Regions from separate parts of the Yersinia mollaretii ATCC 43969 genome, predicted to be linked through region 2. Evidence: predicted binding sites of a transcription regulator. Region 2 holds the regulator's gene; each other region holds the start of a gene.

Region 1 (7,301 bases), 1.7 Mb from region 2:
CAACTCATCCAGCGTATAACCTACCGCCAGCTTGGCGGCAATCTTGGCAATCGGGAAACCCGTTGCTTTAGAGGCTAGCGCAGAGGAGCGGGAGACTCGAGGGTTCATTTCAATCACAATCAGACGGCCATTCTTCGGGTTAACCGAGAACTGCACGTTAGATCCCCCCGTCTCTACACCGATTTCACGCAGTACTGCCATCGAGGCATTACGCATGATTTGATACTCTTTGTCGGTGAGTGTTTGAGCAGGAGCCACAGTGATAGAGTCGCCGGTATGGATACCCATCGCATCGAAGTTTTCGATAGCGCAGACAATGATGCAGTTGTCGTTTTTATCGCGAACAACTTCCATCTCATACTCTTTCCAGCCAATCAGTGACTCGTCGATCAGCAACTCTTTGGTTGGCGACAAATCCAGACCGCGTTCGCAAATTTCTTCAAACTCTTCGCGGTTATAGGCGATACCGCCGCCAGTGCCGCCCATGGTAAAGGAGGGGCGGATAATGCAAGGGAAGCCCACATCAGCCGCGACGGCCAGTGCTTCTTCCATGTTATGGGCAATACCGGAACGGGCGGTATCCAGACCAATTTTCTTCATCGCGATATCAAAGCGACGGCGGTCTTCTGCTTTATCAATAGCATCGGCGGTAGCACCAATCATGGTGACGCCAAATTCAGCCAGAACACCTTGGCGCTCCAACTCCAGCGCGCAGTTCAGCGCGGTTTGCCCCCCCATGGTGGGCAAAACGGCGTCTGGGCGCTCTTTCTCGATGATTTTACGCACCACTTCCCAGTGGATCGGCTCGATATAGGTCGCATCAGCCATCTCAGGGTCAGTCATGATAGTCGCGGGGTTTGAGTTCACCAGAATGACGCGGTAACCCTCTTCACGCAGCGCTTTACACGCCTGAGCGCCGGAGTAGTCAAACTCACAAGCTTGACCGATAACGATTGGACCTGCGCCCAGAATCAGGATGCTTTTTATATCTGTACGTTTTGGCATGGTAATCGCTCCTGATTATTTATGAGTGTGGCTAGCGGCAGTGGCGCGATAAGCTTCAATCAGCTCGATAAAGTGATCAAACAGCGGAGCGGCATCATGCGGCCCTGGACTGGCTTCAGGGTGACCTTGGAAGCTGAACGCGGCTTTATCGGTACGATGAATTCCTTGCAGAGAACCATCAAATAGCGAAACGTGCGTCTTACGCAGGTTAGATGGCAATGTGTCTTCATCTACTGCGAAACCGTGGTTCTGTGCCGTTATCATCACGCAATCCGCATCCAAATCTTTCACTGGATGGTTGCCACCGTGGTGACCAAACTTCATTTTTACCGTTTTTGCGCCACTGGCCAGTGCCAGTAATTGGTGGCCCAAGCAGATGCCAAACACCGGAATATCGGTTTCCAGAAAACGCTTAATCGCTGCGATAGCGTAGTCGCATGGCTCAGGATCACCGGGGCCGTTGGACAAGAAAATGCCATCTGGATTCAGCTTCAGCACGTCTTCAGCCGAGGTTTGCGCTGGGACCACCGTCAGGCGACAACCGCGATCCACCAGCATGCGCAGAATATTGCGTTTCACACCATAATCGTAGGCTACGACGTGGAAGGGCAGATCTTCTGGCTGTTTTGCCGCCGGCAAGTCATCTTCCAGTGTCCAGCTGCCTTGCAGCCACTCATAGCTATCCTTGGTGGTCACTTCTTTCGCCAAATCCATCCCTTTCAAGCCGGGGAAAGCTTTCGCTTTTTCCAACGCCAAAGCGGCATCAGATAAGTCACCCACAATAATACAGCCGTTTTGCGCACCTTTTTCACGCAGCAACCGCGTCAGCTTGCGAGTATCGATATCAGCAATCGCAACAATGTTGTGACGCTTGAGATACTCGGCTAAGCCTTCTTCACTGCGGTAGTTGCTGGCGATCAATGGCAGGTCACGAATAACAAGACCTTGGGCGTGTACTGCGGAGGATTCTTCATCGGAGGCATTAGTGCCGACATTGCCGATATGAGGATAAGTAAGAGTAACGATCTGGCGGGAGTAGGAAGGATCAGTGAGGATTTCTTGATAACCGGTCATCGACGTATTGAAGACCACTTCCCCCACTGCCGTACCCTCTGCCCCGATGGCCCGACCGTGAAATTGGGTTCCGTCTTCGAGAACCAATAGCGCTGACTTAATCAAAACACCCTCCAAGGAATAAACAGTCACATTATTTGCATATTAATTCATATCTAGCGATCTAAATCAATGCAAAAACCGCCCTCAAAGCTAATTTTTGGCAAATTGGGCGCATTTTAATGATGAGTGAGGCTCTTGTCTAGCCAAAGTGCCATTTTTTCTCTATTTTTTGCCGTTCTCATCAAAAATAGTGACTTATAGCGACAAAAACACATGCTAACTTAACATAGTAAACGGTTGCGAGGGTAAGTGACTGGGAAATATCCTTCAGAGGAGATGAAAATCAGTGTCGGCGCTTAACGCGGGGATAAAAAGAGATAAAATTGACTAAAAATAGAGATAAATGAAGATTAAATAATAAAATAAGCGTCAAATATGTAATTTCATAAATAAAATAAAAAAGGACAATAAAATATTGCCCTATTATCAAATAATTATGATAAAAACAACCACATCACGGGTTGTGCTTTACACCTTTAAAGTTGGTTCAAATTCAGCACATCTCGCATATCAAACTGACCATTATCATACTCAGACACCCAAATAGCAGATTTAACTGCACCATTGGCAAATGTCATACGACTGGTCGCTTTGTGCGTGATTTCAACTCGTTCACCAATATCAGCAAACATCGCGGTATGTTCGCCGACGATATCTCCGGCTCGCACGGTCGCAAAGCCTATCGTGCCGGGCTTACGCTCGCCAGTGTGGCCTTCACGGCTGTAGACTGCACACTCGTTCAGTGACCAGCCCAATGAATCAGCGATGGCTTCGCCCATGGCGAGAGCCGTACCTGAAGGCGCATCAACTTTATGTCGGTGGTGCGCTTCAATAATTTCGATATCGGTGTAGTCGCCCATCACTTTGGCTGCTTTTTCGAGCAGTTTGAGCACAACATTCACCCCAACACTGAAGTTGGCTGCGAATACAATACCAATATCAGCGGCGGCTGCACTAATGGCCGCTTTGCCTGCATCATCAAAGCCAGTTGTGCCAATAACCATCGCTTTACGGTGCTGACGGCAAATGGCTAAATGTTCCAGCGTACCCTCTGGCCGAGTAAAATCGATCAACACATCAAAATGATCAATTACCTTGGATAAATCATCACTTACAGTAATACCCAACAGACCCGTTCCGGCCAGCTCGCCAGCATCACTTCCCACCAAGGTGGAGCCTACGCGCTCAACTGCCGCCCCCAACACAACGCTCTCTGTCTGGGTAATGGCCTGAATTAATTGTCGGCCCATACGGCCACCCGCGCCGACAACAGCGATACGAATAGTTGAATTATTCATGATTCCTCCTAATGTTGTGTCATCTGCCCTGACAAGGGTTCAGATTAGCCGCCCGCTTTGGACTCTGCCACTCTATTTAATCTGTATTAGAAAAAAATGATATACGCCCGTTTTTATCAGCGATACCACTTAACGGCTGAAATAGCGTTAATTAACCTTAGTCCAGTCTCGCCCAACTCATTCGGCTCAGATGCCTTCGCGCTTAATCTGCTATTTTGCCGTTATTCCGCATATTCATTCAGTTATGGTGCAATATATTTCATCATTCCCATGTATGAGTTCAACCGGATATTGTTGCAGCCATGATAAAAAGCACCGTTTTACCGATAAAAAAAGCAGCCACTCAGGGCTGCTTGATATCAATTAACGAATACGTGCCAAAAAAGAGTAAAAGCGGAATCAATCGATCTGCTTGATATCAACACGTAATTCTTTGGGGACTTCGAAGACAATGCTCTCTTCACGGCCACTGAGTTCAACGGACCCACCCGCGCCGAGTGCCTGCAAACGTGTAATCACTTGCTGCACCAGTACATCCGGTGCAGATGCGCCAGCAGTGACACCAATCTGCGCCGCCCCCTGCAACCACGACTCTTGGATATCAGCCGCAGAGTCAATCAGGTAGGCCGGTTTGCCCATCCGCTGTGCCAACTCGGCTAAACGGTTGGAGTTAGATGAGTTTTTCGAACCGACCACCAACACCACATCAGCATCATTCGCCAAATTGCGCACCGCTTCTTGTCGGTTGGTGGTGGCGTAGCAAATATCATCTTTACGCGGGCCGACAATCTTCGGAAAACGTTTATTTAAAGCATCAATAACCGCAGAGGTATCATCAACGGACAAGGTTGTCTGCGTCATAAAGCATAGATTATTCTCGTCTTTTACCTTCAGCGCCCAGACATCGTCGGGTGACTCAACCAGATACATCCCCCCTTTCGGGTTGCTGTACTGCCCCATCGTCCCTTCCACTTCCGGATGACCCGCATGGCCTATCAGGATAGCTTCTTTACCTTTGCGGCTGGCGCGCGCAACTTCCATGTGCACCTTAGTCACCAACGGACAGGTCGCATCAAACAGCATCGTCAGCTTACGCTCACGCGCTTCTGCGCGAACGGCCTGCGAGACACCGTGGGCCGAGAAAATCAGAATGGAGCCATCAGGCACCTCCGAAATTTCTTCGATAAAGATAGCCCCGCGTTCGCGAAGGCTATCAACCACATAGCGGTTATGGACGACCTCATGCCGCACATAAATTGGCGCGCCATACATCTCGATCGCGCGCTCAACAATACTGATAGCCCGATCAACGCCAGCGCAAAAGCCACGTGGATTAGCCAGCAATATCTGCATGGACAGCCTCCTGTTGGGGGTCAAGCTCCAGCACTTCAATTTCAAAGCTGACGACATGCCCTGCCAACGGGTGATTAAAATCAACAGTAATGGACTCTTCAGCAACCTCTCGCACCACGCCCGGCATTTCACTGCCATCACGAGCGGTAAACAGCATGATGGTGCCAGCATCTGGCACCCCTGTTAGCGCAAAGTCACGCTGCGTGAAATACTGAATCAGATCAGGACTTTCCAAGCCAAATGCATCTTCAGGTTGTAAGGTGAAAGTGTGCTTATCACCCACTTTCAAGCCAATCAACTGCTGTTCCAAGGCATCTGAAAGACTATCATCACCTAAACGAAACAGCGCGGGCTTCCCCTGAATATGGGTTGATTCAGCCGTTGAGCCATCTTCCAGCTTCAGAGTGAAGTGCACCAGTACCGCGCTATTCTCTTGCACAAGAGGCTCTTGCACTTGATAACCACCCTCGGACATATCACTCACCTTTATCAATCGCCGTTTTATCAGCCGGACTCAAGAAGCCTTCAAATATGACCAACGCAGCACCGATACAGATCGCAACATCAGCCAGATTGAATGTCGGGAAGTGCCAGTTATTGACGTAAAAATCGATGAAATCGTTCACTGCGCCATGTACTAAACGGTCAAATAAATTCCCGAGTGCACCACCGATAATTAATGCATAAGCACAGTTTATCAGGCGCTGTTTTGCCGTTGAGCGATACATCATAACCATCAATATGACTGAGATGCCGATGGCTATCCCAGCAAAGAACCAGCGCTGCCAGCCACTTTTATCCGCGAGAAAACTAAATGCCGCGCCATAATTCTGTGCGTAAGTCATATTGAAAAAAGGAATCAGTGATATGGACTCATACAGCGCAAAGTGGGTCATGACCCACTGCTTGCTGCCAAGATCCAAAATCACCACCAGTACCGCCAGCCACAGCCAGCGCAATCCGGTCGAACAAATTGGCTTACTCATTAGGCAAACTTACGCTCTTCACCGTCGCCGGCAACGTTAGTGACACAGCGGCCGCACAGCTCAGCATGTTCCGCTACCAAACCGACGTCTTGAGTGTAATGCCAGCAACGCGGGCACTTCTCACCGTCAGCCTTGTTAAAGGTAATTTTCAGCCCTGCAATCAACTCACTTTGCAGCGCATCATCCCCTGCTTGGGCATAATCTGCGACTTTCGCGGCAGAGGTCAGCAGCACAAAGCGCAACTCATCTTGCAAGCTGTTCAAACGTGCGGCCAATTCCGGCTCTGCGTACAAGGTGACTGCGGCTTCCAGCGAACCACCGATACGTTTGTCGCTACGGGCTTGCTCTAAGACTTTGTTCACTTCGCCACGGACTTTCAGCAGCTCGGCCCAGAAAGTATCGTTCATGCCTTCATCGCCTGCCAACCCGAACAGGCCGTCATACCACTCTTCAGTGAAGACGTATTGCGGACGTTCACCCGGCAATTGATTCCAGATCTCATCTGCGGTGAATGACATAATTGGAGCCATCCAGCGAACCAATGCTTCGGCGATATGGAATAGCGCAGTTTGGCAGCTACGGCGAGCAACGCTGTCGCCTTTCGCGGTGTACTGACGGTCTTTGATGATATCCAGATAGAAGGAACCCATCTCAACCGAGCAGAACTGCATCAGGCGCTGCACCACTAAGTGGAAATCGTAATTTTCATACGCTGCCATAATCTCGGCTTGGGCTGCTTGAGCACGGCCCACGGCCCAGCGATCAACCACTACCATCTCTTCAGGCTTCACCTGATGCTGCGCCGGATCAAACCCATTCAGGTTAGCCAGCAAGAAGCGCGCGGTGTTACGGATGCGGCGATAGGAGTCAGCAGAACGTTTCAGAATTTCGTCAGAAACGGCGATTTCACCGGTGTAATCGGTCGATGCCACCCATAGACGTAGGATGTCGCCACCCAGTTTGTTCATCACCTCTTGCGGGCTGATGGTATTACCGATGGATTTGGACATTTTACGCCCCTGACCATCCACGGTGAAACCGTGGGTCAGCACCTGACGATAAGGCGCTTTGCCTTTCATCGCGGTCGCAATCATCAGTGACGACATAAACCAGCCACGATGTTGGTCAGAACCTTCCAGATACATGTCTGGGCTATGACCACCAAACTCAGGGCGCACATCAACCACGGAAGAGTGGGTTGAGCCAGAGTCGAACCAGACGTCTAACGTGTCTGGCACTTTGACGTAATCCGCGGCATCGGCACCTAAAATCTCAGCCGGGTCCAGATCCCACCACGCCTGAATGCCGTCTTGCTCAACACGTTTTGCCACTTCTTCCATCAGCTCAATACTACGCGGGTGAAGCGCTTCGGTCTCTTTGTGCACAAATAGAGACATCGGCACGCCCCAAGTGCGCTGGCGAGAAATGCACCAGTCTGGGCGATTGGCCACCATGGTTTCGATACGCGCCTGCCCCCAATCTG
Region 2 (7,301 bases):
GTATCTTTGAGATGGTGTGGAAGTTGATTTTCCAGCCCAGCACGGAGAACTCGTTGGAAAAAGATATCCAAGCGATCGCACTCCCACCAGCCGTCCATATAACTCTCACCTAATGCCAAAGATCCTTCTTGTAATACCCGCTTAAAGAAGTCGGGGTTATTAACGCGAATGTCGAAAGGGCGTGAGCCATTGATCTCAATATCAGCCCGATTCAGCATCTCTTGCACAATGCGGAACCACGGATTTTCTTGAATGCTCTGGTCTTCTATACAGGATGAACTCATAGCTTCTCCATCACTTTCTTCTGACTTATGACCCGCGATAAGTGTTTATATACGCGAATACATACCAATTAGGCTGTTGTGACCTTGGTGTCTGATATCCGTTACTGACAGAGGAAGAATAAGAATAAACCCTAATTCTATTTTGGTTTAGGGCAACTCATCCATAAGAGTAAATGTGACGCAATCCACGCGCACAGAAAGTCCTTAAGATAACGCTTTTTTTTAATGATATTGTAGCTGGTTAAACCGAGTATAGGCTTGCCGGGATGCTTTCTCAATAATAAATCGCACCCGGCATCCATGTCACTTAGTGACTATTTCCATTGGGAATTAATACCTTTTTATCTTTTTGCACGGCATAGCAATGGATGCCATACCCCACCAGTGCTAAAACCACTGTCGACAGCATGACTGTCACTGTTGCCAGCAACGCGTGGCTAATAAAAGCGGACACCATCATGCTAGCAACAAAACACAACCCTAGCTGAAGCGTGTTTTGCAGCGCTGCGGCCTTGCCCGTGTTCGCCGGGAAAGGCAGTAATGCATTCGCTACGATAATAGGGTAGCAGGCACCATTCACAAGCGCCATTATGCAGAAAGGAATAAGTAAGCTTACCAGTGTGGGTGTCGTCAAGGTCGCGATGAGATAGAGCGCGATCATACTGGTGCTATACCCCGCTAACAGCCAAGGCAGAAGGGTATTCCCTTTAATGCGAGTCAGTGCGCTACGGCAACTGAATCCACCTAACAGGAAAGCCAGCGTCTGTGGAACATAGCTCAAACCGATGGCATTAGGGCCATATCCCATGTCACCCAGAATAAAAGGTGAACCGGTTAACCAAGCAAAAAATCCGGCGCTACATGCGGCGAATATCATCACATTGCCGCTAAATACCGGAGATTTTAGCAACTGCCAGAAACTGATCGCCGTCTTATGTTGGTCGGCCTTATCGGTCACGGATTTTTTCCGCTCTTTCAGCCGTGCGGTTGGAATCAGTAGCAGCAGTGTGATGACCAGTAGGACGACAAAGATTGAGCGCCAGCTGAAGTGGTTTAACAGCCAGGCACCCAGCAGGGGGGCGAGCGCCGGAGAGAGCGCAACCAATGGCATAATGGTGGCAAAGACACGATTGGCTTTACCGTCACGATAGCGATCCACCACCAAGGCTTGCCAGCTCACGGCCGCAGAACAGACCCCCACCGCCTGAATAAAGCGCAGGATCAATAGTTGCGTGGCCGTTTCCACCCACAGAATCCCCAAACAGCCGAGGGCAAATAACCCCAGTCCGGCTAACAGCACCGGCTTACGGCCTAATTTATCAGATACCGGCCCCCAGATAAGCTGGGCGATAGCAAAACCCGCGAGAAAAATGCTCAAGCTAGCACTGATGGATCCAGCGGAGGTTTGCAGTTCTTGTTGCATGGCCCCAAAGGCGGGTAAATACATGTCGGTGGCCAGATAACCCAACATGCTTAAACCAGCCAGATAGAACATGAAGCTAGGTGTCGTTTTCATTCTTTATTATTCTCTATTTGAAAATGTGCAGGCGCTGCTGTTGTAAATAGATTGTTGCAGGCAATTTGTGGCGGAGGGCATTCTATCCGGTGAGTGATTCTGTTGTGAAACGGTAATATTTGCGCCATGCTGTCAAAATATTTGATAGCTAAGTGATTAAGCTGAAGGGGCAGAAAATAATGTGGTCCGAATACTCACTGGATGTGGTTGACGCAGTGGCGCGTACCGGTAGCTTCAGTGCTGCTGCACAAGAATTGCACCGTGTGCCATCGGCGATAAGTTATACCGTGCGCCAACTTGAAGAGTGGCTGGCAGTGCCGCTGTTTGAACGACGTCATCGTGACGTAGAATTAACCGCCGCAGGTCTGGTTTTTATCAAAGAAGCACGTGATGTCATCAAAAAAATGAATGGCACCCGTCGTCAATGTCAACAAGTGGCGAATGGTTGGCGGGGGGAATTAACTATCGTGATAGATAAAATCGTCAAGCCCCAGCGCAGTCGCCGCTTAGTATTGGATTTTTATCGACATTTTCCTGATATCGAATTACGAGTACGTTATGAAGTATTCAATGGTGTCTGGGATGCATTGGTCGATGGACAGGCAGAAATGGCCATCGGTGCTACTCGCGCAGTGCCTGTTGGGGGGCGGTTTGTTTTTCGTGATATGGGATTTTTAAGCTGGCAGTGTGTGGTGAGTGTCAAACATCCATTAGCTCAGCTAACCGGGCCGCTGACCGATGATCAGCTCCGCCCTTATCCCTCACTTTGCCTCGAAGATACTGCGCGAAATTTGCCTAAACGAGACACCTGGACGCTAGATAATCAGCAGCGGCTGGTGGTTCCGGATTGGGTGACGGGGATCGACTGCCTGTGTGAGGGGTTATGTGTTGGCATGGTGCCCGCCCATATGGTTTCGCCACTGATTGCGCAGGGGAAACTGGCGGCGCTAAACTTGGCGGAACCGCTGCCGGATAGCCCGTGCTGCCTGACGTGGGAGCAGAATAATCATTCGCCCGCACTGGCTTGGCTGCTTGAGTATTTGGGTGACAGTGTCACGTTAAATGCAGAGTGGATGAAAGATGATACTCTATCATCATCTCGTGACTGATGATGATGGAGATCACCGCCGATAGCAGCCTGTACTATCGGCGGGAGAGGATTAACGGCGATAATCGCGGAACGGACCATCGGCAACAGAACGTCGTTCGACCAGTTTCGGGTGAACCTCAATGGTCTGGGGATCTTCGCGTTTGCTGACAATGCGGTCGAGCAGCATCGCAAAGGCCGTTTCGCCCAATCGCTCTTTCGGCTGATGAATGGTGGTGAGTGCCGGGGAGAAATAGCGCGCATTACGCACATTATCGTACCCGATCACCGAAATATCCTGCGGCACTCGCAGGCCCAGCTCATCGGCTGCGCATATTGCGCCCATCGCCATAATATCCCCGCCACAGAACACGGCGGTCGGGCGATGTTTCTGTGTCAGAATTTGATGCATGGCTTTATAACCCGATTCCGGTTCAAAATCGCCCTGAACCACCCATTCATCACGCACCGTGATATTGGCCTCCTCCAGTGCTTTAAGGAAGCCCTGATGGCGACCACCGCCGGTATTGCGGGATAACTGACCGGGGATCGCGCCTATATCACGATGACCGCGTTCAATCAGATAACGGCCAGCCAAATAGCCGCCTTCAAAGGCATTATCAATAATAGAATCAGTAAAATCGCCACGTGCCGTTCCCCAATCCATCACCACCATCGGGATATTGCGATAATCTTCGAGCATCCCCAGCAGTTGCTCGGGATATTCTGAACACATGACTAACAGCCCATCAACACGCTTTTGTGCCAACATCGCCAGATAGGCTTTCTGCTTATCCAGATTATTATGAGAGTTACATAAAATCAGCGTGTAACCCTTGCTATAACAGCTGTTTTCAACCGCTTCGATCACTTCGGCAAAATAGGGCGCTTCGCTGGATGTTGCCAATAAGCCAATGGATTTGGTGTGGTTAACTTTCAAACTGCGGGCCACAGCACTGGGCGAATAATGCAGCTCTTTAATGGCTGCCCACACGGCAGCCTTGGTATTTTCGGCGACGAAACGAGTTTTGTTAATCACATGCGAAACGGTGGTGGTGGACACACCCGCGTGTTTGGCCACATCTTTAATCGTTGCCATAAAAAAATGACTCCTAAGCTTACCTGTTACCGTCGGTAAGTATGATGTTAATCGTTTGCCTGCAGACTCGAAAACACTCAGACAGATGCATATTATTGGGCTGGAAAATGGAATCAGCGGCTTGTCTGAGAGTATTTATTGGACGTTATTAGTCGGTATGCAGTTATGAACTGCGAATTTTGTCTGATCTGGAGTCAAAGTGGAAGAGGTATTCAAAGTTATAAAGTGCGTAATGAGCACAAGATTTTTTTTCTGAATTGTGGGAAGATAATTTAACACAGTAACTTTGTGTCTTTTTCCTACTACAAACTGACCGGCTAAGGAGTTTTTATGGATACCAATCTGAAAATGTCGCTGATTACGACTGTTGGTGCGCTGGCGATGATTATTGCCTTTAGCTTCGTGGCGGTAATGAATTAATTAAGCCGCTTGCCGGTAAAATTATTAAGTAGGGCGGTTTACCCGCCCTGAGTTATTTCTGCTGATGTGCTAACACACCGCCTATCATTTATTGCCTTATCAGGCTAGATTCTTCTCAACGAATGACCAGTTAACCAGCGCCCAGAAATTCTCCAGATATTTTGGCCGCGCATTACGGTAATCAATATAATAAGCGTGCTCCCACACATCGACGGTCAGCAATGGCTTATCATTTGTGGTCAGAGGGGTTGCTGCATTAGAAGTACTGACAATCGCCAGCGTGCCATCTGCTTTTTTAACCAGCCAAGTCCAGCCTGCGCCAAAATTTTTCACTGCGGCATCGGTAAACTGCGCTTTAAACTCTGCAAATGAACCGAATGACTGATTAATGGCGTCGGCCACTTTACCCGTCGGCTCACCACCGCCATTTGGCGACAGGCAGTGCCAGTAGAAAGTGTGGTTCCAAACTTGGGCCGCATTGTTGAAGATGCCACCGCTGGAGGTTTTTACGATCTCTTCCAGTGTCTTGCCCGCAAACTCAGTCTCTTTAATCAGACTATTGAGATTAACCACATAGGTATTGTGGTGTTTTCCGTGGTGGTATTCCAGCGTTTCAGCTGAGATGTGGGGTTCCAGCGCATTTTGCGCATAAGGTAATGCCGGTAATTCAAAAGACATAGCTCTCTCCTTTCGGGGTTGCTCAGGGTGTTTGCTCCTCAAATCCCATCAATAGCCGCAGGCCATAATGTGGCGAAGAGCGGGTAAAGCATAATTGTTGTATTTTTGTTGTGGGTATTAATCTTAACAACTTTCGACAGGAATGACATTGAAAACCATAGGGTTAGAAAGGGGATTGAATGCAAACTCTTCAGGAGTCGTCACTGAGATAGGGGGAGTAAGGAAACACACACCCGACAGCGCCGCCGGATGTGTGTTGAAGGATTAGCGGATAGTTTTTGGTGTGACCACGCGACGTGCGCCCACATAATGATCTTGCCAGTAGTCGTTATCCAGCATACTAATACGGATCTCTTCGCCGGTGCGTGGAGACTGAATAAATTTGCCGTTGCCTAAATAAACGCCGACATGATCGGCAACGCCGCGATTAGCAATATTAAAGAACACCAGATCACCACTCTCTAATTCAGCCCGTTTGACTGGCGCGGCATCACGCAAGTGATACATCTCATTAGCGGTGCGCGGCATTTTTATTCTGATCACATCTTTATAGGCGTAATAAATCAGTCCGCTGCAATCAAAACCGGTATTTGGTGAGGTGCCACCCCAGCGATAAGGCTTACCGACTTGTTTCATCAGTTTACTCATTGCGGTTTGTTTGGCGTGTTGATAGCGCTTTTTATGGGCAGGGCTGAGCTTAATTTTATTATTGGCGACGAGTTCGGTGCTCGCTTTGCCTTGAGTTTTATTTCGATGCCGACCATAAGCCGCTTTTTGACTCTTTTTGACTGCCGCTGTTGTTTTGTTAGCCGCAGTTTTAATATTCGTCTTTTTGGTACTGCTGGTTTTTTTTGTCGCGGGTTTACTGACTTGTTGCGCTTTCTTCTTAATCGTTTTAGTCGTATTAGCGGCTAATTTCTTTTTATCATTATTGGCCGTTGTTTTATTTGTGGTGGTTTTGCTGGTGGACGTTTTATCGCTGGCTATTTTCGCTTTTTTGGTGCTTTTATCGGCTTTTCGCTTTTTACGATCATCAGGGCTGGCTTGACTGATCTGGCCTTTCTTTTGCTCCGCCGACACCTGTGCCTGCGGCGACGCATGCGCCAGATTTAAGAATAGCTGAGTAAACAGCAGCACAAACAGCGTAAGTATTAAACGCATAATAACGCGACCAACCTTAGCCTTAAGATGAATATGAAGAGTCACAGTATTGCCGAAACTCAGGATATAAAAAAGCGAAGACATACAGTATTCTAATCGATATTGTGAGAAAACGTTAATGGCTTCACAATTGCCGCCTTTTTATGCTTTCAATGGACTTAAATCAACCATCCGTCAACAAGTTATATTGGTCACCCTCCCGCTATTCCATTAAGAAGATAATAGTGAAGTGATGGGATCAAAAATGTTATTCTTAAGGCACATATTTGTAGCTGAGATTTAACTCTTCACTGATAGTGAAAAGCCCCTGCAAAAGATGGCGTTTTATTCCAGTGGTGACAGTCGCTACAATAGACCGTACGCAATAATTATATTAAGTAAAAGTTTGTAGCCACTCGATGGCTTGAGGAAGCAATAAATGACCACGATTGATAAAATTCAGCGCCAGATAGCAGAAAACCCAATCCTGCTGTACATGAAGGGCTCACCGAAGCTGCCAAACTGCGGTTTCTCTGCTCAGGCTGTGCAAGCGTTATCTGCCTGTGGCGAACGCTTTGCTTATGTTGATATCCTGCAAAATCCGGATATTCGTGCAGAGCTACCAAAATATGCCAACTGGCCGACATTCCCGCAGCTGTGGGTTGATGGCGAATTGGTCGGCGGTTGCGACATTCTGATGGAAATGTATCAGCGTGGCGAATTGCAACAGTTGCTGAAAGAGACCGCAGATAAATACCGTTCACAAGAAGATCAACCCGCCGCAGAGTAACAGGCGAGTTGTACAGTGAAACAAACGAAAAAGGTGGCCTGCAGGCCACCTTTTTTATATATCCGCTATTTTCTCATGAAAACCGTGTTACTCGGACTCTCCCGCCGGTATCGGCCAGCCGCCCAATTTCTTCCAGCGATTAACCAGCTCGCAGAACAACTTTGCCGTTTGCATTGTGTCATACAAGGCCGAATGCGCCTGACTGCTATCAAATGGAATGCCTGCTGTCAGGCATGCTTTTGCCAACACGGTCTGCCCAAGCACCAACCCGCTGAGTGCTGCGGTAT
Region 3 (7,301 bases), 1.7 Mb from region 2:
TGGCGAGCAGTAATAACATGCCGACAATATTGGCGGGCAAGGGCAGATGAAAGAGGCTAACCAACTGATCAGCAATGATAAATAAGCCCGCATACAGCGCCACTTGAACCGGTACCTGTAAGCGCGTGAGAAGCGACGGCGCAAAACTGCGTAACGCCAACAACATGATGAGAAACCCCAGTGGGAAATTGTGTCAGTGCTCAGTATAGGCCGCAGACAACCTTGCAAAAAATGAATTAAAATCATCGCAATCATGCCTAAATGGCATACTTTATATTTAGGCAATGGTTCCGCTGACTGACAGGAAAAACCGATGGATATCCGAACGCTACGCTATTTCGTCGAAGTGGTACGCCAGCAGAGTTTCACCCGTGCGGCGGAGAAGCTTTTTGTCACCCAACCCACCATCAGCAAAATGCTGCGCAATCTGGAAAATGAGTTGGAGTGCAGCTTGTTGATTCGTGAGGGTCGCCGCCTGCATCTGACCGACAGCGGGCAAGCGGTGTATCAGCGCGGGCTGGCGATCCTCGACCAATTCCAACAGTTGGAAGCGGAGCTGGAAGATATTGCCTCATTGAAGAAGGGCAAATTGCGTCTAGGGATTCCGCCGATGGTCGGCACCCAAATGGCGGTGCTGATCAGTGAATTTCGCCAAAGTTACCCCGGTGTAGAGCTGCAAATTGCCGAGTTTGGCGGCTTAACCGTACAACAGGCGGTGCTCTCCGGCGAACTAGATTTGGCCCTCACCGCCCTTCCCGCTGATGCTGGTCTACCACTGACTGCACTGCCGCTATTCAGCCATCCACTCTGTGTGGTAGTGCCACGTACCGCGTTCTGGCTGAACCGCACCACCATCACTATTCCCGAGTTGGCCGACCAATCAATCCTGATTTATAACGAGGACTTCGCCCTCTACCGCCAGTTAATGGAGGCTTTCACTGCTGCGGGTTTTATTCCCAAAATCGCCGTTCGCAGTGGTCAATGGGACTTTTTAGCCGCCATGGTGCAAGCCCATGTCGGGATCGCCATTTTGCCGGAACCGATTTGCCAGCGGTTGGATAAAAAAGCGCTGTTATGGCTGCAGTTAGCACCAGAAATGCCGTGGCAGTTGGGGTTGATTTGGCGACAGGGAAGTTATCTTTCTCACAGTGCGCAGGCGTGGATTAGCCGCTGCCGTGAATTTTGGCCCAATGGTTCATTGGTTGAGATCAATCCGGCCGCCAAACAGCAGCCGGATTAGGGAGAAACTACCCCTCTTTTTCGATCAGCAGTGCTTCCAGTAGATCCAGATCATGCAACAGTTTTTGCAGGGTTTCGTTACTGATTTTCTGGGTGGCGCGCAGGTGATACAGCTCGCCACGTTCGGCCCGCAGCGCGGTTAAACGGAAACGCCGCTCTAGATTTTCGATCAATAAGGTGTTCTCGACTTCATCCTTACTGCCGGTGCGCCGTCGCAAAGTGCCGATGACCCGTGAGCTGACCTCTTTAAGCAGCTCAGGATCGATATTCTCCTCACTGCTGGCCGCCAGCCGCTCTTCCATCTTGTTCAGACTGACAATCGCCACTTCCGCCGCTGCCGCCCGGGCTAAGCGAATCTCTTCACGGCTGGCACTCTTGTCTGCCATGACCACACCGCGCAGTAACGGCGGCAGGGCAATGACCCCGACGATGACCGACAGCAGGATGACTCCCGTGGCGATAAACACCAATTGATAACGAGAGGGGAAAGCTGAGCCATCGCTCAGGAATAACGGAATCGACAGCACACCTGCCAGCGTAATCGCCCCACGCACCCCCGCGAACGACGCCACCCATAGCTCGCGCGTGGTGTAGTTGCTAAACTCCAGTGGCCGCTTCTTCAGTAAACGCTTACTGAATCTTTTCATCATCCACAGCCAGCTAAAGCGCAGCACCAGCAATGCGCCATAAATGATGGCAACATCCGCAAACAGATTCCAAGTTTGGATGGTCGGGTCCAGCTCCGCCTGCACGATCGAGGTTTCCAGTATCCCCGGCAGTTGCAGGCCCAACAGGATAAACACCATGCCGTTAAACACGAACTCCAGCATCGACCAGACACTGTCAGCACGTAACCGCATTGTCAGTGGGGCATTACGAATCACGCCAGATTGGCTGATGGTCATACCCGCCGCCACGGCGGCCAAGATACCGGAGACGCCAATATGTTCGGCAATCAGGTAAGAGGCAAAAGGTAACAGCAGCAGCAAGACGATTTGTGTCGCCGGGTCATCGCCACTCCAGCGGCTCATCAAGCGCAGCGATTTACTGTAGAGCCAAGTGACCGCAACCCCGGCCAGCAGGCCGCCGATGGCGACTTTCAGGAACTCCAATGTGGCACCGGACACAGTGAATATCATGGTGCCCATTGCCACCGCAATGGCAAACTTCAGCGCCACCAGACCGGAAGCATCGTTCATCAACGCCTCCCCTTCCAGCACGCCCATAATTGATTTCGGTATGCGCCCTTTCCCCACGATACCGGATAGCGCCACGGCATCCGTTGGCGATAATACCGCCGCCAGTGCAAAGGCCGCCACCAGCGGAATACCCGGCACCATCCAGTAGATCAGATAGCCGATACCCACCACGGTGACCAGCACCAAGGCCAGTGCCAGACCCAATATCTCCCGCCCGTGATGAATAAACTCCCGCGTCGGTGTTTTCCAACCATCAGCAAAGAGCAGCGGCGGGATAAACAGCACCAAGAAGAGTTCCGGGTCAAAATCGACATGCAAACCAAAGTGGGGCCAAGCTAACAAGGCACCACAGACAATCTGCATCAATGGGAGGGGGATTTGAAACGGCAACATTCGGGTGACCACGCCGGAGAGCGACACCACCAGAATCAAAATGAGGATTGTAAAAAAGATTTCCATGCTTTCCTTAGACTCAACTCAACACTACCTAACAATCAAACTCGCCCGTCGTCAGGGCCAACGCGTAGCTTTTGATAGTAGATCACTTTTTTATTAAACGGGGAAAAAAACGGTAACAGAGTGCAGGAAAAAACAGAGAAGTGCGGTTATCGCCGCATTGGCACTATTGGGGACAGGGCGTCCCCAATAGTCGTGAGCTTAAATCGCCCAACCGCCTGCATAGAATGCCACCAGCGCAACCGCAATAACCACGGTGCCGATGTTCAGTCTACGCCATTCGCCGGAACAGATACGGCCAATCACCAGTGAGCTGAAGCCCAGCATGATACCGGTCACGATATTACAGGTCAGCACGATAAACACGGCGCAAAGCAGGCCGGACATCGCATCAACAAAATCGTCGAAATCCAGTTTGGACACATTGCTCAACATCAGCAAGCCCACGTACATCAGGGCCGGAGCCGTGGCGTAAGCAGGAACCAAATAGGAGAGCGGCGAGAGGAACAGCATGAACAGGAACAGCACACCGACCACGGTTGCGGTCATACCGGTTTTACCGCCTGCCGCCGTACCCGCCGCAGATTCGATATACACCGCAGCAGGGGCCGCGCCCACTAAACCGGCAAAGATGCTGCTGACGGAGTCAGAGGTCAGCGCTTTGCCGCCGCTGATAATCTGGCCATCTTTATCCAGCAAGTTGGCCTGACCCGCCACCGCGCGGATGGTGCCTGTGGCATCAAACACCGCAGTCATCACCAACGCCAGCACACTTGGCAGCACCACAGGTTTCAGTGCACCCATGATATCGAGGCTGAAAATCAACGAGTCGCCGTTAGCATCCGCCAGACTTGGCATAGCAAACAGCCCTTGATAGGTCACACTAGGGTCAAAAATCAGACCAATCACTGAGATGCCGATAATCACGAGCAGAATGCCACCCGGCACCCGCAGTTTTTCCAAACCGAAAATCACCGCCAGACCCAATAACGTCATAATCACCGGGAAAGAGGTAAATGCGCCCAGCGCCACTGGCAAACCTTCAATCGGGTTTTTGATTACCAAGCCGACACCGTTTGCCGCAATCAGCAGCAGGAACAGGCCGATACCAATGCCGGTGCCGTGCGCCACGCCCATCGGCAAGTTACGCAATATCCATGAGCGGATACCGGTGACGGAGATAATGGTAAACAGTACCCCCATCAGGAATACGGCACCCAGCGCCACAGGAATACTGATGTGTTGGCCCAATACCAAACTGAATGCAGTAAACGCGGTCAATGAGATAGCGCAACCAATCGCCATCGGCAAATTCGCCCACAAGCCCATCAACAGAGAACCTAAGCCCGCCACCAGACAGGTCGCGACAAACACCGCTGTTGGCGGGAAGCCCGCTTTGCCCAACATGCTTGGCACCACGATGACCGAGTAGACCATCGCCAAAAAGGTCGTCAGACCGGCCAGCACTTCTTGGCGTACATTACTGCCACGTTCACTGATCTTGAAAAATGCATCAAGCGAACTTTTTGGCTTTGCTGCCGAGTTCGTTTGAGGATTGGTGCTAGACATGGTTATGTCCCCTGTGTGTGTCATTATAAAGTCGTCAGCAAGCCAAGCGCCCTTTCCCTACGTAATCGTTTCCGTCCCTGCCGATTAACTCATCAATCCCCCCAACGCCAAGATGACGGAGGAAATAGCAATCGATTAGCTGGAAGTGCGCATGACTGAAAAAAAATCGAGATTTAGGGCAGATGTAATTTAAGGCAAACGATTATCTAGCCAACAGCAGTGACTAATCAACACCAGAACGCGACATTTAATGCATTTTTTAACATTAATTTGTCCGTGAGCATCAAATCAATGCCAAACGAAAGTGTGAGCTGACTCACACCCGTTGGCCCTGAGTGAACTTGGATACTAAATAGCCGATAGTCAGCTCTCCAATTTGTAGGCACCGCCCTTCTCAATCGCCTGTTGATAGGCGGGGCGCTGATGAATCCGCACTAAGAAATCTTGCAGTTTCGGGAAGCCCTCAAGGCCGCCACGGCTATTGATCGCTTCGATAGGGAAGCTCATTTGGATATCTGCCGCACTGAAATCACTGCCAGCAAACCACCGATGCTGAGTGAGATGCTGCTCCAGATAGTCGCGGTGCGTGGTAATTTGCTTATTCAGATAATTTTTCTGCACCCCTTCGCCCAATGCCTTGGCAACCGGACGGATTATCCACGGCACTGGCGGCCCACCCAATCGGCTGAAGATCAGCTTCATCACCAGCAGTGGCATCAGTGAACCCTCCGCATAGTGCATCCAGTAGCGAAACTGCTGGCGATCATAATGGCCGGTTGGCTTAAACAGCCCTTGAGCATCATAGGCTTCCTGCAAATATTCGATGATCGCACCGGACTCCGCCAGAGTCAGATCGCCGTCAGTAATGACCGGAGATTTACCCAGCGGATGAATTTTTTTCAGTTCAGGGGGAGCCAACAAGCTACCCGAGTCGCGCTGATAGCGCTTCAACTCATAGGGGACTTGCAACTCTTCGAGCATCCACAAAATACGCTGTGAACGTGAATTATTTAGATGGTGAACAATGACCATAACCAAGCTCCATATGATAGGTAACAGAAAGAGTTACAACGGCAGAGAGATGATTATAGTCGAGTAGGCGTTAACACTTTATTATTCTGCATTATCGTCAAATTACAGTCGTTAGGTTGTATTGGTGAATTACAGCCTATGAGTTGTATTTTGCATTTACAGCTTATTGATAACCCCATACAAAAAACCCAGCTATTACACTGGGTTTTATTGATTTCTCTGTTTTTAAAAACAGGGATCAGAAAGGAATATCGTCGTCGAAATCCATTGGTGGCTCATTGCCGCCTTGCGGCTGTGCTGCTGGCGCAGATTGCGCTGGGCGTGAAGTCTGGCCGCCGCTGAACTGGTTGCCACCTTGTGGCTGCTGAGGTTGACCCCAACCGCCTTGCGCGCCGCCCTCTTGTGAGGCGCCACCCCCTGCCGGAGCACCGCCGCCTTGACGACCACCTAGCATTTGCATGGTGCCGCCAACGTTAACCACAACTTCAGTGGTGTATTTCTCAACACCCGCCTGATCTGTCCACTTACGGGTTTGTAGAGCGCCTTCGATATAGACTTGAGAGCCTTTACGCAGATATTCACCCGCAACTTCAGCCAGTTTGCCGAACAACACCACACGGTGCCATTCCGTCTTCTCTTTCTGCTCGCCGGTTGCTTTATCACGCCAGCTTTCGGAAGTCGCCAGGGTGATATTGGCAACAGCGCCGCCGTTAGGCATGTAGCGGACTTCCGGGTCTTGGCCCAAATTCCCGACCAAAATCACTTTGTTTACGCCTCTGCTGGCCATGTGAACTCTCCTGATGAAGTAAATTTTGTACAGTATAAACGAGTAAGTTTAACACGCTAACCACCAAACGGCACAACAGATCATAACTGCGTAATGCGTTACAGATTTATCGCGTAATCTGTCTTAATTGCACTCAGATACTGGATATCCATTCAGGTTTTTTTGTGTCATAATTATCCGTTTCGTACTGGCTGCGTCCTGTTTTTGGCGTTGTATAGCACACTTTTTTGCTTTTTCTGAAGTGTGCTTTCATAGCAAACGGACGCAGTGAGAGGCTCAGCAAATCCGGGAAATGTTTGAATGGATAATATCGAAGTTCGGGGCGCTCGCACCCATAATCTTAAGAATATCAACCTGATTATCCCACGCGACAAACTGATTGTTGTCACCGGTCTATCGGGTTCAGGCAAGTCCTCACTGGCTTTTGATACCCTGTATGCCGAGGGGCAGCGCCGTTATGTTGAGTCTCTCTCCGCCTATGCGCGCCAATTTCTATCGCTGATGGAAAAACCGGATGTTGACCATATTGAAGGTCTCTCGCCGGCCATCTCCATTGAGCAAAAATCGACCTCCCATAACCCGCGTTCCACTGTGGGGACAATCACTGAAATCCATGATTATCTGCGTTTGCTGTTCGCCCGCGTCGGTGAACCGCGCTGCCCTGATCATGATGTCCCGCTAGCAGCCCAAACCGTCAGCCAGATGGTCGATAACGTCATCAGCCTGCCGGAAGGACGCCGCCTAATGTTACTCGCGCCGGTGGTAAAAGATCGCAAAGGCGAACATACCAAAACGCTGGAAAATCTGGCGATGCAGGGCTACATCCGGGCGCGGATCGACGGTGAGGTTTGTGATCTCTCTGATCCACCGAAATTAGAGCTGCAAAAGAAACACACCATTGAAGTGGTGGTTGATCGCTTCAAAGTGCGTGAAGATCTGGCGCAACGTCTGGCCGAGTCATTTGAAACCGCATTGGAGTTATCCGGCGGGACTGCCGTCGTGGCGGATATGGACGATCC
Region 4 (7,301 bases), 2.2 Mb from region 2:
TCAGTTGCTCCGCAACCTGCAACAGGCTAGCTTCTATTTTTGCCAGCCAAGCGGAGGGGGTGAACAGGCAGGGCTGGTGCTGACTGAATAACCGCCGTTGCTCGGTTAGGCTATTTTCCAGTTCCGTTAACGCCACCAGCAACTCTGGCGGCACACTGGCTATCGCCACACCGGGTTGCGACAGGATTGATGGCTGGCGACTGATATCTAGTACCGTGATATGTAACTGCTCATCAATTTCTGCATCAATAGATTGGGCATAGCCGACCCCATTTAACTTCGCGCGCAGTACGCCCCCTTTATTTAGCCACTGGACAAGAGCCTCTTTCTCTATTTGCAGATGATTGACCTGAATGTCATGCAAGTTAAGGGGCTTTTGCAGCAAAAGTGTCAGGGTGCTATCGGTTAACAAGTCTGGCAGCCCATATTGTGGTTTGCGACTGAACATACCGCTTTGCTTGGTCACGGTGAGCGCTTGATGGTCACTTTGTTGTTGCTGGTGCTGCAACCATTGGCCCTGAATATGCTGTAGCTTCATTAATAGGCTTTGCTGCTGATATCCCTGCTCAGTTAACAATTGCTCAAGCTGTTGTTGTAGTAACTTCAGGGAGCTGAGGTCATGCCACAGGCACTCTTTCAGTAAAATTAAATCAATGGGGGTCACTTCACTTCGGCCACTGAAAAAGGCGCTGGCTTGCAGTAGACGCAGCGCCTTTTTCCACCGTCGGTCAGAGACATAGGGCGCTTGCTCTTGCGCACTGAGCCGTTGACGTAACTGAAAAATAAGTTCAAAACAGGCGTCTGGTAAGGCGATTTTGTCGATCAGCGGTTGCCACTGATAAAATTCGTCATCACTGATGCTGAGATTTTCGGCCACCGGATTAAGGTTTTCATCTTGGCGATTGAGCAGCAATGAACGAAAGTTTTGCTTCTCTTGCACGCGATCCAACCAAAGGCGGATCAGCATGCGGTCATAAAGGGCTTCCAGACTGCTATCTGCATCCGGTAGCTCGTTGGAGGCGGTGACCAGTAACCGCATCGGGATACTCTCCTCCCGATCACCATTACGAAAACGCCGCTCATTAATGGCCGTCAGCAAGGTATTGAGGATAGCGGGGCCGGCTTTCCAGATCTCATCAAGAAAAACGATTTCAGCTTCTGGCAGATAACCCGCCGTCATGCGCTGGTAGCGCCCCTCTTCTTTCAACGCCTGAATGGAGAGCGGGCCAAACACCTCTTCTGGCGTGGAAAAACGGGTCATCAGGTATTCAAATGCTCTGGCATTACGGAAGGCAAATTTCAGGCGGCGAGCAATCAAGCTTTTGGCAATACCCGGTGGGCCGAGCAGGAAGACACTCTCACCACTGAGTGCTGCCAACAAACACAAGCGGATAGCCTCCTGTCTCTCATACAGACCACTTTCAAGGGCACTGCTCAAGCGGGAGATTCTTTCTGCTAATTGTGATGATTGCGCCATAATTGTTCTACATGTTCCGTTAGTTGATTGATTTTTACCTGATAAAGGGAAATAAATCCTCTTTTTCTTTAATGATATAGATCGTTGATTAGTAGAATTTTTATCTCATCATTGATTTGCGGCGAATCCATTTTAGCTATTGTAGTCATCTTATTTAAGAGTAGGCAATCCATTGAAATCGTGCATACTGTGCGCCTTTTGGTGGGCGTCAAGGGACACAGAACCGACTATTGCGGTTCTTAAACGCACACATCAGGTTATGGATGTTCTAGCAAAAAGAAATCAATTATGAGCACAGAACATAAACAGTCTTTATCGGCGGTAACCCTGGCAGCAATAGGGGTGGTTTACGGTGATATTGGTACCAGCCCGCTCTATACCTTGAGAGAGTGCTTTTCTGGTCATTATGGTTTTGATGTCCGCCCGGATGTAGTGTTTGGCTTTTTATCGCTGATTTTCTGGATGCTCATCCTGATCGTCTCGGTTAAATATCTGACCTATGTCATGCGTGCAGATAACGCCGGTGAAGGGGGCATTTTAACTTTAATGTCTTTGGCCGGGCGTAATACCTCATCTCGCGCCACCTCAATACTGGTGATTCTTGGGCTGATTGGCGGCAGCTTCTTTTATGGCGAGGTGGTCATTACCCCTGCAATCTCGGTCATGTCAGCCATCGAAGGGTTGGAAATTGCCGCGCCTGCGCTCGATCCCTATATCGTCCCCTGCTCTATTGCGGTGCTAACTCTGCTGTTTGTGATTCAAAAACACGGCACTGGTAGTGTCGGCAAACTATTCGCCCCAGTGATGCTGGTATGGTTTCTGACGATCGCCCTGCTGGGGCTACGCAGTATTATTGCGAATCCCGAAGTCCTGTCTGCGCTGAATCCCAAATGGGCGATAGGCTTCTTTACTGAATATAAAGCGGTGTCGTTTTATGCCCTCGGCGCGGTGGTGCTGGCCATCACTGGCGTGGAAGCGCTGTATGCTGATATGGGGCATTTTGGTAAATTCCCTATCCGATTGGCATGGTTTACCGTGGTTCTGCCCTCATTGGTGCTGAACTATTTTGGGCAAGGCGCATTACTGCTGAAAAACCCGGAAGCCATCAAAAACCCCTTCTTCCTGTTAGCCCCTGACTGGGCCTTGATCCCACTATTAATACTGGCGACACTGGCGACAGTGATTGCCTCACAAGCGGTGATATCGGGTGTGTTCTCGCTGACTCGGCAGGCGGTGCGGTTAGGCTACTTGCCACCGATGCGCATTATCCATACCTCCGAAATGGAGTCGGGTCAGATCTATATCCCGGTCATCAACTGGACACTCTATCTGGCGGTGGTTCTGGTGATTGTCGGCTTCGAGCGCTCCAGTAATCTGGCGGCCGCTTACGGCATCGCGGTAACTGGAACCATGGTAATAACCAGTATTTTGTTCTGCACTGTCGCGCTGAAAAACTGGCACTGGAATCGCGTTTTTGTCGGCTGCCTGCTGGTGGTTTTACTGATTATCGATGTGCCGATGTTTTCAGCCAACGCCTTGAAATTGTTCTCCGGCGGTTGGTTGCCGCTCTCTCTGGGTCTCGTGATGTTTATCATTATGACCACTTGGAAAAGCGAGCGTTTTGGTTTGCTGCGCCGTATGCATGAACACGGCAATTCACTGGAAGCGATGATTGCGTCATTGGAGAAATCACCTCCGGTGCGAGTGACGGGGACGGCGGTGTATATGTCGCGGGCAATGAATGTGATTCCGTTCGCGTTGTTGCATAACCTCAAGCATAACAAAGTGCTACATGAACGCGTGGTGCTGCTGACATTACGAACTGAGGATGCCCCTTACGTACACAATGTGAAGCGGGTCACCATTGAGCAGCTCTCGCCGACTTTCTGGCGGGTGGTGGCAAGTTATGGTTGGCGCGAAACGCCAAATGTAGAGGAGATCTTCCACCGCTGTGGCTTAGAAGGCTTGCCGTGCCAGATGATGGAAACGTCGTTCTTTATGTCCCATGAGTCGCTCATTCTGACGCGACGACCATGGTATCTGTTCCTGCGCGGCAAGCTATTTATTGCCCTCAGCCGTAATGCGCTGCGCGCCGCAGATCAATTCGAGATCCCCCCTAACCGGGTGATTGAGCTAGGAACACAAGTCGAGATTTAACCTGAAAGGCCGCTAATCATAGTGGCCTTTTTCACTTCTATTATTCCCACTTTTCACATGTTCAGCGAAACGTTTCGATGGCGATCACAATTTCATCAAATTGAGTTTGCCTTCTGCGGCTATTTTTCTAAACTCAGTATCAGCGAAACGTTTCGCTGTTGGAGTCGAAAATGAAAAAAGGCGCATTACTGAATTCTGATATTTCCGCTGTTATCTCTCGCCTGGGTCATACCGATCAGGTTGTGATAGGTGATGCGGGGCTGCCCATACCGGCAACCACCACACGTATCGATCTGGCACTGACACGAGGCGTCCCTGGTTTCCTCCAGGTTCTTGAGGTGGTGACGCAAGAAATGCAGGTTGAGAGTGCGTACCTTGCGGAGGAGATCGTTAAAAATAATCCGCAACTCCATGAAGCGTTACTCGCCCAGTTAACACAACTTGAGCAACATCAGGGAAACCAAATTGTTTTGCGCTATATCAGCCACGAGGCTTTTAAAGAACAAACCAAACAAAGCCGGGCAGTGATTCGTAGCGGGGAGTGTTCCCCCTTTGCTAACATCATTCTCTGCTCCGGCGTAACCTTCTGAGGCATTTATGCAACCTTTGCTGCAACTGAAAGGGATTGATAAAGCCTTTCCCGGCGTCAAAGCACTCTCCGGTGCGGCGCTCAGTGTCTATCCTGGCAGGGTGATGGCACTGGTCGGCGAAAATGGGGCCGGAAAATCGACCATGATGAAAGTGCTGACTGGCATCTACAGTAAAGATGCCGGCAGTCAGCATTTTATGGGTCAAGAAGTGGTGTTTAATGGCCCAAAAGCCTCGCAGGAAGCGGGCATTGGCATTATCCATCAGGAACTTAACCTGATCCCGCAGTTAACCATCGCCGAAAATATCTTTTTAGGGCGCGAGTTTGTTAATCGCTTTGGCGGCATCGATTGGAAAAAGATGTATGCCGAAGCGGATTTACTGCTAGCGCGTCTTAATATTCATTACAGCAGCCACCGGCTGGTGGGTGAACTTTCTATTGGTGATCAGCAGATGGTGGAGATCGCCAAAGTGCTGAGCTTTGAATCTAAAGTCATCATTATGGATGAGCCAACCGATGCCTTGACCGACACTGAAACCGCCTCTTTATTTAATGTCATTAATGAGTTGAAAGCGGAAGGTCGCGGCATTGTTTATATCTCCCATCGGCTAAAAGAGATTTTTGAGATTTGCGACGACGTCACTGTGTTCCGTGACGGGCAATTTATCGCGGAAAAACCGGTTAACGAGCTGACTGAAAACTCTCTGATTGAGATGATGGTGGGTCGCAAGTTAGAAGAGCAATACCCGCGCCTGAATTTACCCCGTGGCGAAAAGCGCTTACAGGTCAAACAGCTATGTGGCCCCGGCGTGAAAAATGTCAGTTTCACCCTCTACAGCGGCGAGATCCTTGGTGTGGCGGGGTTGATGGGCGCAGGCCGCACTGAGCTGATGAAAATCATCTATGGTGCGCTGCCGCGTCAGTCTGGCTTCATTATGCTGGATGGCCGTGAAGTGGTGACCCATTCACCGCAAGATGGTTTGGCAAACGGCATCGTCTATATTTCCGAAGACCGCAAGCGGGATGGTTTGGTGCTGGGAATGTCCGTGAAAGAGAATATGTCTTTGACGGCATTGCGTTATTTCAGCCGTGCGGGCGGTTCGCTTAAGCACGCGGATGAACAACTGGCAGTCGCGGATTTTATTCGCTTATTTAATATCAAAACCCCTTCGATGGAACAGCCGATTGGTTTGTTATCCGGCGGTAACCAGCAAAAAGTGGCAATTGCACGCGGTTTGATGACCCGCCCCAAAGTACTGATCCTCGATGAGCCGACTCGTGGGGTGGACGTCGGGGCTAAAAAAGAGATCTACCAGTTAATCAACCAATTCAAGCAAGAAGGGCTGAGCATCATTCTGGTCTCCTCAGAAATGCCGGAAGTGCTCGGCATGAGTGACCGTATTCTCGTGATGCATGAAGGCCAGCTAAGCGGCGAGTTCTCGATTGAACAGGCGACCCAAGAAGTGTTGATGGCAGCCGCCGTCGGCAAGCAATCTTTTGATAAGCAAAAGCTTAGTGAGCAGGAGTAATCAGATATGAGTTCCCAGACGATCCAGACAAAACGCTGGTTCAGCAAAGAATGGTTATTAGAACAAAAATCACTGATTGCGCTGCTGGTGCTGATTGCTGTGGTTTCGTCGCTAAGTCCAAACTTTTTCACCCTGAATAACCTGTTTAACATTCTTCAGCAAACTTCCGTCAACGCCATTATGGCGGTGGGGATGACACTGGTTATCCTGACTTCCGGCATTGATTTGTCGGTGGGGTCATTACTGGCGTTGACTGGTGCGGTGGCGGCCTCGATTGTGGGTTTAGAAGTGAATGCTATGGTCGCCGTCGCGGCGGCACTGGCATTGGGGGCGTTTATTGGCGGGATTACCGGGGTGATTGTCGCCAAAGGTAAAGTGCAGGCGTTTATCGCCACACTGGTCATGATGCTGTTGCTGCGCGGCGTCACCATGGTTTACACCAATGGTAGCCCGGTCAATACCGGTTTTACGGAGGTGGCCGACACCTTTGGCTGGTTCGGCATAGGTCGTCCCTTTGGTATTCCGACCCCTATCTGGTTGATGGCGATTGTCTTTATTGCGGCTTGGTACATGTTGCACCACACCCGCTTGGGCCGCTATATCTACGCCTTAGGCGGTAATGAGTCAGCCACACGGCTCTCTGGTATTAGCGTCGATAAAGTTAAAATTATTGTTTATTCGCTGTGTGGATTGTTAGCGGCACTGGCAGGGATTATCGAAGTGGCGCGCTTGTCGTCAGCACAACCGACAGCGGGTACAGGCTATGAACTGGATGCGATAGCAGCCGTGGTTCTAGGCGGTACCAGTCTGGCTGGGGGGAAAGGGCGGATTGTCGGCACTCTAATCGGCGCACTTATCCTCGGCTTCTTAAATAACGGTTTGAATTTATTGGGTGTCTCCTCTTACTACCAAATGATCGTGAAAGCAGTGGTTATCTTGCTTGCGGTATTGGTAGATAACAAAAGCAGCAAATAACCTCTCTCCCTACAGGAATTGTGACCATGAAAATGAAGAAACTGGCTACCTTGATCTCTGTTGTTGCATTGAGCGCGACTGTGAGTGCAAACGCACTGGCAAAAGATACCATCGCCTTGGTGGTTTCCACCCTGAATAACCCGTTCTTTGTTTCAATGAAAGACGGCGCACAAAAAGAAGCCGATAAACTGGGCTACAACCTAGTGGTGTTGGATTCGCAAAACAACCCGGCGAAAGAGCTGGCAAACGTGCAGGACTTAACGGTTCGTGGCACGAAATTGCTGCTGATTAACCCAACTGACTCTGATGCCGTGGGTAATGCCGTGAAAATGGCTAATCAGGCAAACATTCCGGTCATCACCCTTGACCGTCTGGCTAACGCCGGCACTGTAGTGAGTCACGTGGCATCGGATAACCGTTTCGGCGGCAAAATGGCCGGTGACTTTATTGCCAAGAAATTGGGTAGCGATGCCAAAGTCATTCAGTTGGAAGGGATCGCAGGAGCCTCTGCGGCGCGTGAACGTGGCGAAGGTTTTAAACAGTCGATGGAAAAAAATAAGTTCCAACTGCTGGC

What was found. Region 2 encodes PurR, which represses purine synthesis genes. Its sites were predicted from a motif close to CANGCAAACGTTTGCNTG; they were not measured.
Region 1: the regulator PurR is predicted to act here: its motif matches at 2,408-2,425, upstream of carA (glutamine-hydrolyzing carbamoyl-phosphate synthase small subunit).
Region 3: the regulator PurR is predicted to act here: its motif matches at 4,522-4,539, upstream of HRD69_RS03410 (NCS2 family permease).
Region 4: the regulator PurR is predicted to act here: its motif matches at 3,775-3,792, upstream of rbsD (D-ribose pyranase).

The regions. Positions count from the first base shown of each region.
Region 1 is NZ_CP054043.1:1,982,862-1,990,162, reverse strand. Features, by position in the region: gene carB (carbamoyl-phosphate synthase large subunit) at 1-1,005, opposite strand, end outside; gene carA (glutamine-hydrolyzing carbamoyl-phosphate synthase small subunit) at 1,021-2,184, opposite strand; gene dapB (4-hydroxy-tetrahydrodipicolinate reductase) at 2,658-3,479, opposite strand; gene ispH (4-hydroxy-3-methylbut-2-enyl diphosphate reductase) at 3,879-4,832, opposite strand; gene fkpB (FKBP-type peptidyl-prolyl cis-trans isomerase) at 4,813-5,307, opposite strand; gene lspA (signal peptidase II) at 5,309-5,818, opposite strand; gene ileS (isoleucine--tRNA ligase) at 5,818-7,301, opposite strand, start outside.
Region 2 is NZ_CP054043.1:3,636,083-3,643,383, reverse strand. Features, by position in the region: gene cfa (cyclopropane fatty acyl phospholipid synthase) at 1-284, opposite strand, end outside; gene punC (purine nucleoside transporter PunC) at 592-1,800, opposite strand; gene punR (DNA-binding transcriptional activator PunR) at 1,980-2,909, shown strand; gene purR (HTH-type transcriptional repressor PurR) at 2,961-3,986, opposite strand; gene cydH (cytochrome bd-I oxidase subunit CydH) at 4,317-4,406, shown strand; gene sodB (superoxide dismutase [Fe]) at 4,506-5,084, opposite strand; gene HRD69_RS16230 (C40 family peptidase) at 5,349-6,245, opposite strand; gene HRD69_RS16225 (Grx4 family monothiol glutaredoxin) at 6,664-7,014, shown strand; gene rnt (ribonuclease T) at 7,102-7,301, opposite strand, start outside.
Region 3 is NZ_CP054043.1:775,574-782,874, forward strand. Features, by position in the region: gene HRD69_RS03395 (CidA/LrgA family protein) at 1-166, opposite strand, end outside; gene HRD69_RS03400 (LysR family transcriptional regulator) at 314-1,240, shown strand; gene HRD69_RS03405 (Na+/H+ antiporter) at 1,248-2,897, opposite strand; gene HRD69_RS03410 (NCS2 family permease) at 3,096-4,463, opposite strand; gene HRD69_RS03415 (glutathione S-transferase family protein) at 4,827-5,495, opposite strand; gene ssb1 (single-stranded DNA-binding protein SSB1) at 5,734-6,282, opposite strand; gene uvrA (excinuclease ABC subunit UvrA) at 6,583-7,301, shown strand, end outside.
Region 4 is NZ_CP054043.1:1,226,481-1,233,781, reverse strand. Features, by position in the region: gene ravA (ATPase RavA) at 1-1,477, opposite strand, end outside; gene kup (low affinity potassium transporter Kup) at 1,766-3,634, shown strand; gene rbsD (D-ribose pyranase) at 3,805-4,224, shown strand; gene rbsA (ribose ABC transporter ATP-binding protein RbsA) at 4,232-5,752, shown strand; gene rbsC (ribose ABC transporter permease) at 5,759-6,727, shown strand; gene rbsB (ribose ABC transporter substrate-binding protein RbsB) at 6,754-7,301, shown strand, end outside.